Regions from separate parts of the Microbacterium sp. GCM10027623 genome, predicted to be linked through region 2. Evidence: predicted binding sites of a transcription regulator. Region 2 holds the regulator's gene; the other holds the start of a gene.
The links. Region 2 encodes LexA, which represses DNA repair genes until DNA is damaged. Its sites were predicted from a motif close to TCGAACANNTGTTCGA; they were not measured.
Positions count from the first base shown of each region.

Region 1 (4,410 bases), on a different contig from region 2:
CTTGGTGGGCAGAGTCGACGGGAAGACCTCGAGCGCCTCGAGGATCTCCAGCTCGGCCTCACCGTTGTGCCGCGCCCGCTCGAGCAGGCCCGGGAGGGACCCCATGTTGTGCGTGCCGAAGACCACATCGACCCAGGGCGCCTTGTCGAGCACGGCCTGCTGGTCCATCTGCGCCAGGCAGCCGCCGACGGCGATCTGCATGCCCGCGTGCTTGTCCTTCCGGGACTTCAGGTGACCGAGCGTGCCGTACAGCTTGCCCGCGGCGTTGTCTCGCACCGCGCAGGTGTTGATGATGACGATGTCGGCGTCCTCGCCGGCATCCGCGCGGACATAGCCCGCACTCTCGAGGGAGCCGGAGAGGCGTTCGGAGTCGTGCACATTCATCTGGCAGCCGAAGGTGCGCACCTCGTAGGAGCGTCGGCGCCCGTCGGCGTCGACCGCGGCCAGAGAGGGCGCGATGATCGTCGGTTCGGAGGAGAGAAGAGACATGATCCAGCCATTCTACGATCCAGCGTCGAGGAACGCTCGGCATCCGCCGTGCGCGCTCGCCCGGCCGGGGGAACAGCTGCACCCGTGGGTCAGTCGGATTCCACGAAATGCACACCGGATCGACCGCTTGGGCGACCGCTCCCCGCTTCGCGCAGCGCCGTGCGTGCGGCGTTCATCGCGGATGATCCGCCGTACCCGCGCCGGGCGAGCTGGCCGACGAGCCGTCGCAGCGCCGCATCCGGATCGAGCCGGCTCAGGGAACGCGCCTTGCTGCGGGCGTACTCCAGCGCACGCTCCTCGTCGTCGTCGGGCAGCTCGGCGAGCGCCTCGTCGACGACGTCGCGCGGGATCCCCCGCTGCGCGAGGGAACGGGAGAGCGCCACCCTCCCCTGCCCCTTGCGTTCGACGCCGGCCGTCACCAGCAGCGAGGCGAGCGTGCGGTCATCCAGATACCCGCGATGGAGGAACTCATCGATGATCTGCTCGATCGTGTCGCGGTCGATGTCCTGCGAGCGCAGGACCGTGCGGGCTTCGGAGACCGACAGCTGCTTGGCGCGCAGCTTGCGCACGAGCACCTCTTCGGCCTGCCGCCGAGTCTCCTCGACGTCGGCGGATGCCGGCACGCTCGTCGGCGTGGCGTCCGGGTCCGCGACCGGTCCGAAGCGCATCGGCCCGTCGGCCAGCGCGGAGCGCCAGAGCCCATCAGGACCGGTCCGGCGCGGGACGTCGGTGTGCTCGGTCGCCTGCTTGCCGGACGGGCGTCCGCCGAAGAGGGGGATGACGGGGGCGAGGTGCTCCTCGCCCCCGTTCAGGTCGGACATGATCAGGCCGGGCGGCGCTCGGCGAGCTGGTCGGCGGGCGCTTCGTCGCCCGCCTTCATCCCGATGCCCAGCTTCTGCTTGATCTGGGTCTCGATCGCGAGCGCGATGTCGTCGTTCTTGATCAGGAAGTTGCGGGCGTTCTCCTTGCCCTGGCCGAGCTGGTCGCCGTCATACGTGTACCAGGAGCCGGACTTCTTCACGATCCCGTGTTCGACGCCGAAGTCGATCAGGCTGCCCTCACGGGAGATTCCGACGCCGTAGAGGATGTCGAACTCCGCCTGCTTGAACGGCGGCGCCATCTTGTTCTTGACGACCTTGACGCGCGTGCGGTTGCCGACCGCGTCGGTGCCGTCCTTCAGCGTCTCGATGCGGCGGATGTCCAGTCGGACGGACGCGTAGAACTTCAGCGCCTTTCCACCGGCGGTCGTCTCGGGCGATCCGAAGAACACGCCGATCTTCTCGCGCAGCTGGTTGATGAAGATCATCGTGGTGTTGGTCTGGTTCAGACCACCGGTGAGCTTGCGCAGCGCCTGCGACATGAGGCGCGCCTGGAGTCCGACGTGCGAGTCGCCCATCTCGCCCTCGATCTCGGCGCGCGGCACGAGAGCCGCGACGGAGTCGATGACGATCAGGTCGATGGAGCCGGAGCGCACGAGCATGTCGGCGATCTCGAGAGCCTGCTCCCCCGTGTCGGGCTGGGAGACGAGCAGCGCGTCGATGTCGACGCCGAGCTTGGCCGCGTAGTCCGGATCGAGCGCGTGCTCTGCGTCGACGAAGGCGGCGATGCCACCCGCGCGCTGCGCGTTGGCGATGGCATGCAGGGTGAGCGTCGTCTTACCGGAGGATTCCGGTCCGTAGATCTCGACGATGCGTCCACGCGGCAGTCCACCGACGCCGAGAGCGACGTCGAGAGCGATGGAGCCGGTGGGGATGACCTCGACCGGTGCACGCTCGTCGCTGCCCAGCCGCATGACCGAGCCCTTTCCGAACTGGCGGTCGATCTGGGCGAGGGCGGATTCCAGTGCCTTCTCGCGGTCCGAGGGTGATGGCATGACGTGCTCCTTCTGCTCGTGTGCTGCCGCCTGTAGGCTGTCGCGGCCACCCCGACTGGGGTCGCTCTCCGACAAGGCGCATGGCTCAGTGCCACGACATTCACGCTAGGAGGTGCCACCGACATTGCGTCGGCGGGGCCACCGATTGTGGATGACAGTCGCGCTGAGACCACTTGTGCAGAACGATACGCGCTCATCGAACACATCTTCGACGACACGCCGACGATCTTCGGCGCATATTCGATCAGTGCTTGCGCGGCTCCAGCCGTCCCACCCCGTAGCGTCGCTCGGCGGGCACGTCCGCCTCCTCGCACAGCGCCAGCCAGATGTCGCGCGGCGCCACGCCGGCATCGAGTGCCTCCGCGGCCGTCGTACCGAGTCCGGTCAGCACCAGGTCATGCGTCAGCGAGGTGGCTCTCGCCCCGAACTCGTCTTCGACGGCGCGCAGGAACTCACTGCGTCTCATGCGTGTGGGAGGCCGCTCAGTGCAGAGACAGCTCGGGCTCGACGGACGCGACCAGGTCGTCGGGGACCACGTCCGGGAAACCGCTCAGGCCCTCGATGACCGAGATGCGGTCGCCGACCTCGCGCATGATCGTCGAGATGGGGACGTCGAGGGCGTCGGCCACCGAGGCGAGGATCTCGCTCGACGCCTCCTTCTGGCCGCGCTCCACCTCGCTGAGGTAGCCGAGCGCGACGGACGCCCTGCTCGCGACCTGACGGAGGGTCCGACCCCTCTGCAGGCGGAAGTCCCGTAGGACATCGCCGATCTCCTGTCGTACAAGGATCATCGGAACCTCCTCTCCGTCGCCTCACTCGGATCCGCATCCGAGCGGACAGCCAGTCTAACCCGTTCGCTTGGCACCGAACCTACTGTTTCGCGCTGTGCTTCTGTTGTGAAAGTTCTCATCGTGGTCGTTCTGGTGTGTCGAATCTTGAGCACATCATTGTCAACCTTGCCGCTGCGCGGGCTATTCCCGGACCGCCTCGAGCGCGAGCAGGATGGCGGCGTCGCGCGCCCGGGTGCGGATCTCATCGCGCGAGCCCTCGAACACGAAGACCCGCGACCGCGCTCCGAGTGGTGTGGCCACGCCGATGTGGACGGTACCCACCGGCTGACCGTCGGGCGATACCGGCCCGGCGATGCCCGTGGTGGACACGCCCACGTCAGCAGGACGTCCGCCGACGGCGACGGCGCGACGCACGCCGTCCGCCATCTGGATTGCGACGTCGGGGTGCACCGGGCCGTGAGCGGCGAGCAGAGCGGCGTCCACGCCGAGCAGAGTGTGCTTGACCGGCGTCGCGTACGCCACGACCGCACCCCACAGCACGGCGGAAGCGCCGGGCACCGTGACGATCTCGGAGGCGACGGCTCCCCCAGTCAGCGATTCGGCCACACCCAGGGTCCAGCCGCGCTCGCGCAGCGCCGAGACAAGCTGTGCCGCCGTGGTCACGGCGCGCTTCGCCTGCCGCGGGACTGCGCGACGACGTAGTCGACGCCGCTGGCGACCGTGAGCAGCAGAGCGAGAAGCATCAGCACCAGCGTGACGACCGTCCACGCCGGCTGGCCGATCAGCACGTGCAGCGGCAGCAGCGCCCACCCGAGTGCGACACCCTGCACCACGGTCTTGATCTTGCCCATCCATGCGGCGGCGACGACGTGCTCGTGCACGATCGTGAACCGGTGGATCGTGATCCCCCACTCGCGGATGAGGATGATGATGACGATCCACCACGGCACCTCGCCGAGGATCGCGAGTCCGAGGAATCCCGCTCCGGTGAGGAGTTTGTCGGCGATCGGGTCCCACAGCTTGCCGAAGTCGCTGACGATGTCGTAGCGCCGGGCCAGGTAGCCGTCCACCCAGTCGGTGGAGATGCCCACGACGAAGAGCACGCCGGCCACCCACCGCAGCGCCAGGTCGTCCGCGCCGAACGTTCCGGCCAGGAGCAGAAGGACGAAGAAGACGACCGCGAGCGGGATGCGGGCGATCGTGATCGCGTTGGGCAGCTGACGGGGGATGCTCATCAGTCGCGGCCCGTCAGGCCCC
Region 1 is NZ_JBHTHE010000003.1:525,853-530,262, reverse strand. It holds gene miaB (tRNA (N6-isopentenyl adenosine(37)-C2)-methylthiotransferase MiaB) at 1-489, opposite strand, end outside; gene ACFQY2_RS14930 (regulatory protein RecX) at 579-1,310, opposite strand; gene recA (recombinase RecA) at 1,313-2,362, opposite strand; gene ACFQY2_RS14920 (DUF3046 domain-containing protein) at 2,607-2,828, opposite strand; gene ACFQY2_RS14915 (helix-turn-helix domain-containing protein) at 2,845-3,153, opposite strand; gene ACFQY2_RS14910 (CinA family protein) at 3,334-3,816, opposite strand; gene pgsA (CDP-diacylglycerol--glycerol-3-phosphate 3-phosphatidyltransferase) at 3,813-4,388, opposite strand; gene ACFQY2_RS14900 (DNA translocase FtsK) at 4,388-4,410, opposite strand, start outside.
Region 1: a site for LexA is predicted at 2,559-2,574, ahead of recA (recombinase RecA). Genes of this name have one in related genera too.

Region 2 (4,410 bases):
CGTGCCGCACGACGTGCAGGACGAGACGAAGCTCGACGCGCGCCTGGTCTCCTGGCTGGCATTCGCCGACCAGAAGGTCGGTCAGGTGGTCTCGCTGGCGCACGGTCTGACCGAGGGACGCGCGGCCGTGCAGGGCGAGCTCGACGCGGCATCCGCTGCCCTCGCCGACCGGCACGATGCGCCGGGCGTGCGCGACGGCGCCGTGCGGCAGCGCGCACTCGCCGAGGCGGACTTCTCCCGCGACGCGTACGAAGTGCGCGAGAGCGCCCAGCAGGCGCTGGACCTGCCGGCCCTGCCGCTGACCACCATCGGCTCCTTCCCGCAGACCGGCGACATCCGCCGTGCGCGTGCCCGGTTCAGCCGCGGCGAGGTGCCGCAGGAGGACTACGAGGCGTTCCTGCGCTCGGAGATCGACCGGGTCGTCGCGCTGCAGGAGGACCTGGGACTGGACGTCCTCGTGCACGGCGAGGCGGAGCGCAACGACATGGTGCAGTACTTCGCCGAGCACCTGGACGGCTTCGCGGTCACCGAGAACGGCTGGGTGCAGTCGTACGGCTCGCGTGCCACGCGTCCGTCGATCCTGTGGGGCGACGTCTCGCGTCCGGCGCCGATCACCGTGTCCTGGGCCGCGTACGCCCAGTCTCTGAGCGCGAAGCACGTCAAGGGAATGCTGACCGGCCCGGTCACGATCCTCGCCTGGTCGTTCGTCCGCGACGATCAGCCGCTCGGCGACACCGCCAACCAGGTCGCACTGGCACTGCGCGACGAGATCGCCGACCTGGAGTCGGCCGGCATCGAGATCATCCAGGTGGACGAGCCGGCGCTACGCGAGCTGCTGCCACTGAAGAAGGCAGACCAGCCGGCGTACCTCGACTGGTCGGTCGGCTCTTTCCGGCTCGCCACGGGCGGAGCCGCGGCAGCCACGCAGATCCACACGCACCTCTGTTACTCGGAGTTCGGCGTGGTCATCGACGCCATCCGCGCGCTCGATGCCGACGTCACCTCGATCGAGGCCGCCCGCAGCCGCATGGAGGTCGTCGCCGACATCGCCCACCACGGGTTCGACCACGGGATCGGCCCCGGCGTCTACGACATCCACTCACCGCGCGTGCCCGGCGTCGCCGAGATCGAGGCTCTGCTGCGTCGCGCGGTCGACGAGCTGCCGGTGCGTCAGCTGTGGGTGAACCCGGACTGCGGTCTGAAGACCCGCGGCTACGACGAGACCATCGCCTCGTTGCGCAACATCGTCGAGGCGACCCGCCGTGTCCGTGAGGACGTGGCCGTCCCGGCCTGAGCGCCGAACGCGGACGACGCCCTCCCCGGACTGCGGGGAGGGCGTCGTGCGTGCGGGGTGGGCGGATCTCAGACGGCGCGCAGCACCGCCACCACCTTGCCGAGCACCACGGCGTCATCGCCGAGGATCGGCTCGAAGGCCGAGTTGCGAGGCAGCAGCCAGATGTGGCCGTCACGACGGCGGAAGGTCTTCACCGTCGCCTCGCCGTCGATCATCGCCGCGACGATCTCACCGTTCTCGGCGGTGTTCTGCGAGCGCACGACCACCCAGTCGCCGTCGCAGATCGCGGCGTCGATCATCGACTCGCCGCTGACGTTCAGCATGAACAGGTCGCCCTTGCCGACGAGCTGCCGGGGGAGCGGGAAGATCTCCTCGACCTGCTGGTCGGCGGTGATCGGCACGCCGGCGGCGATCCGGCCCACCAGCGGGACCAGCGCGGCATCGCCGACGGCGGGCGCGGTGTCGGCGGGGTTCTCGGTGCTCGTACCGGGGAGATCGATCAGCACCTCCATGGCGCGGGTCTTCCCCGGGTCGCGGCGCAGGTAGCCGCTCAGCTCCAGCTGACCCAACTGGTGCGTCACGCTGGACAGCGACTTCAGGTTCACGGCGTCGCCGATCTCGCGCATGCTCGGCGGGTAGCCGTGCCGGGCGATCGAGGTCTGGATGACCTCCAGGATCGCCATCTGCTTCGCGCTCAGGCTCTTGCGCCGACGAGTGCGCGGAGCCTCGGATGCGGGAGGAGGGGTATCGCTCATCGGGTGCTCCTTCATGCGTTCCAGCCGGTGCCGATCCGCGTCCTCGCGGGCATCCGGTTCGAATGTCGGTGGCCCATGGTGGGCTGTCCTTATCGAAACCGTATCCGGTTTTCGACGGAAAACGGAAGATCCGTTCGAGCGTGTCGGCACTTCTTCGGGTGAATGTTCGAAGAATCGTTGACAGATGTTCGATATCGAAGATAGATTCGGAACGTAGCTTCGCATCCGGCATCCCCGGCCGGATGCCGGATGCGAAAGCTGCACCACTTCCGCCGGCGAGACGGCGGCAGGAACCCAGAGGAGCACCCATGAGCACCATCAGCATCCAGAGCCCCGCGATCGGTCGCGAGTCCACCGGTGCCGGCGGGCGTTCGGTGCGCCGGACCACCCTGCGACTGACCGTCCGCGGGCGTCGTGTTCTCGCGGCCGCGGCAGCGGCTCCGCTCGCCGCGGGCATCGCCCTCTCGGTGCTGGCGGGCGGCTCGGCACTCGCCTCGGGCGAGCAGAGTGCACCGACGTCGTTCGACTACGTCACCGTGCTCCCCGGCGACACCCTCTGGTCCATCGCGGCCGAGGCGGCTCCGGATGCCGACCCGCGCGACGTGATCGACGACATCAAACGGCTCAACAACCTCAGCGGGGGAGGGATTCAGGCCGGCTCCGAGATCGCGATCCCCACGCAGTACTCGCACTGATCCCGTCATTCGGAGATCGTTCCGATCGCCTCGCCCTACGATGGGAAGGGTGATCTCCCTCGACCAGCTGCCCCTCCGCGATGACCTCCGCGGTCTCACCCCGTACGGCGCGCCGCAGGCGCCTCTGCCGGTGGCGCTGAACGTCAACGAGAACACGCATGCGGTCCCGGATGCCGTCGTCAGCGAGATCCTCGATGACGTCGCCCTCGCGCTGAGCGAGGTGAACCGCTATCCCGACCGGGAGTTCACGGCGCTGCGCGAGGCGTTCGCGGAGTACCTCGGACACGGGCTCTCCCCTGACCAGATCTGGGCGGGCAACGGGTCGAACGAGGTGCTGCAGCACATCATGCAGGCCTTCGCGGGGCCCGGCCGGACCGCTTTCGGCTTCGCGCCCACGTACTCGATGTACCCGCTGATCACGCAGGGCACCGGCGCGAAGTGGGTCGCGGGCGTCCGTGAGGACGACTACTCGATCGACGCGGAGAGCGCCGCGGCGCAGGTGCGGGCCGCTGCGCCCGACGTGGTGCTGCTGTGCTCGCCGAACAACCCGACCGGCACTCCGCTGGGTCTGGACGTCATCGAGGCGGTCTACGACGCAGCCTCCGGGATCATCATCGTCGACGAGGCGTACCACGAGTTCGCACCCAAGGACGCCGCATCCGCGCTCTCCCTGCTTCCCGGGCGCCCGCGGCTGGCCGTCTCCCGCACCATGAGCAAGGCATTCGCCTTCGCGGGCGCGCGCGTCGGCTACCTGGCAGCCGATCCGGCGTTCATCGACGCGCTGCGACTGGTACGCCTGCCGTACCACCTCAGCGCCCTGACCCAGGCAGCGGCCACGGCGGCGCTGCGCAACTCCGCCACGATGCTGCGGATGGTCGACGAGATCGTCGAGCAGCGCGATCGCATCTCGGCCACCCTCGAGGCCCTCGGCTACCTGCCGCACCCCTCCTGGTCGAACTTCGTCCTCTTCGGCGGCGTCGACGACCCGAAAGCCGTCTGGCAGGCGCTGTACGACCGCGGTGTGCTGATCCGCGATGTCGGCATCCCCGGCCACCTGCGGGTCACGGCCGGCACCGAGGCCGAGTCCACCGCCTTTCTCGAAGCCCTCGCGTCGATAGGATCACCGTCATGAGCGACCCCCGCACCAGCCCCCGCACCGCACAGCGCACCCGCAGCACGTCGGAGTCCACCGTCGAGGTCGAGGTGAATCTCGACGGCACGGGCCGCAGCGAGATCAGCACCTCGGTGCCGTTCTTCGACCACATGCTCACCGCCTTCGCGAAGCACTCGCTCACCGACCTCACGGTCCGCGCGGCGGGCGACACGCACATCGACGCGCACCACACCGTCGAGGACATCTCCATCGTGCTCGGACAGGCCATCCGGGAGGCGCTCGGCGACAAGTCGGGCATCTCCCGTTACGGCGACGCCCTCGTGCCGTTGGACGAGGCGCTGGCACAGGCCGTCGTCGACATCTCGGGCCGTCCGTATCTCGTGCACGAGGGCGAGCCCGCCGGATTCGAGTTCCACCTCATCGGGGGCCACTTCACCGGCTCGCTCGTGCGTCACGTGTTCGAGGCGATCACCTTCAACGCGGGCCTCACCGTGCACGTCCGAGTGATCGGCGGACGCGACCCGCACCACATCGCCGAAGCGGAGTTCAAGG
Region 2 is NZ_JBHTHE010000002.1:587,636-592,045, forward strand. It holds gene metE (5-methyltetrahydropteroyltriglutamate--homocysteine S-methyltransferase) at 1-1,294, shown strand, start outside; gene lexA (transcriptional repressor LexA) at 1,363-2,049, opposite strand; gene ACFQY2_RS10150 (LysM peptidoglycan-binding domain-containing protein) at 2,358-2,744, shown strand; gene ACFQY2_RS10155 (histidinol-phosphate transaminase) at 2,794-3,876, shown strand; gene hisB (imidazoleglycerol-phosphate dehydratase HisB) at 3,873-4,410, shown strand, end outside.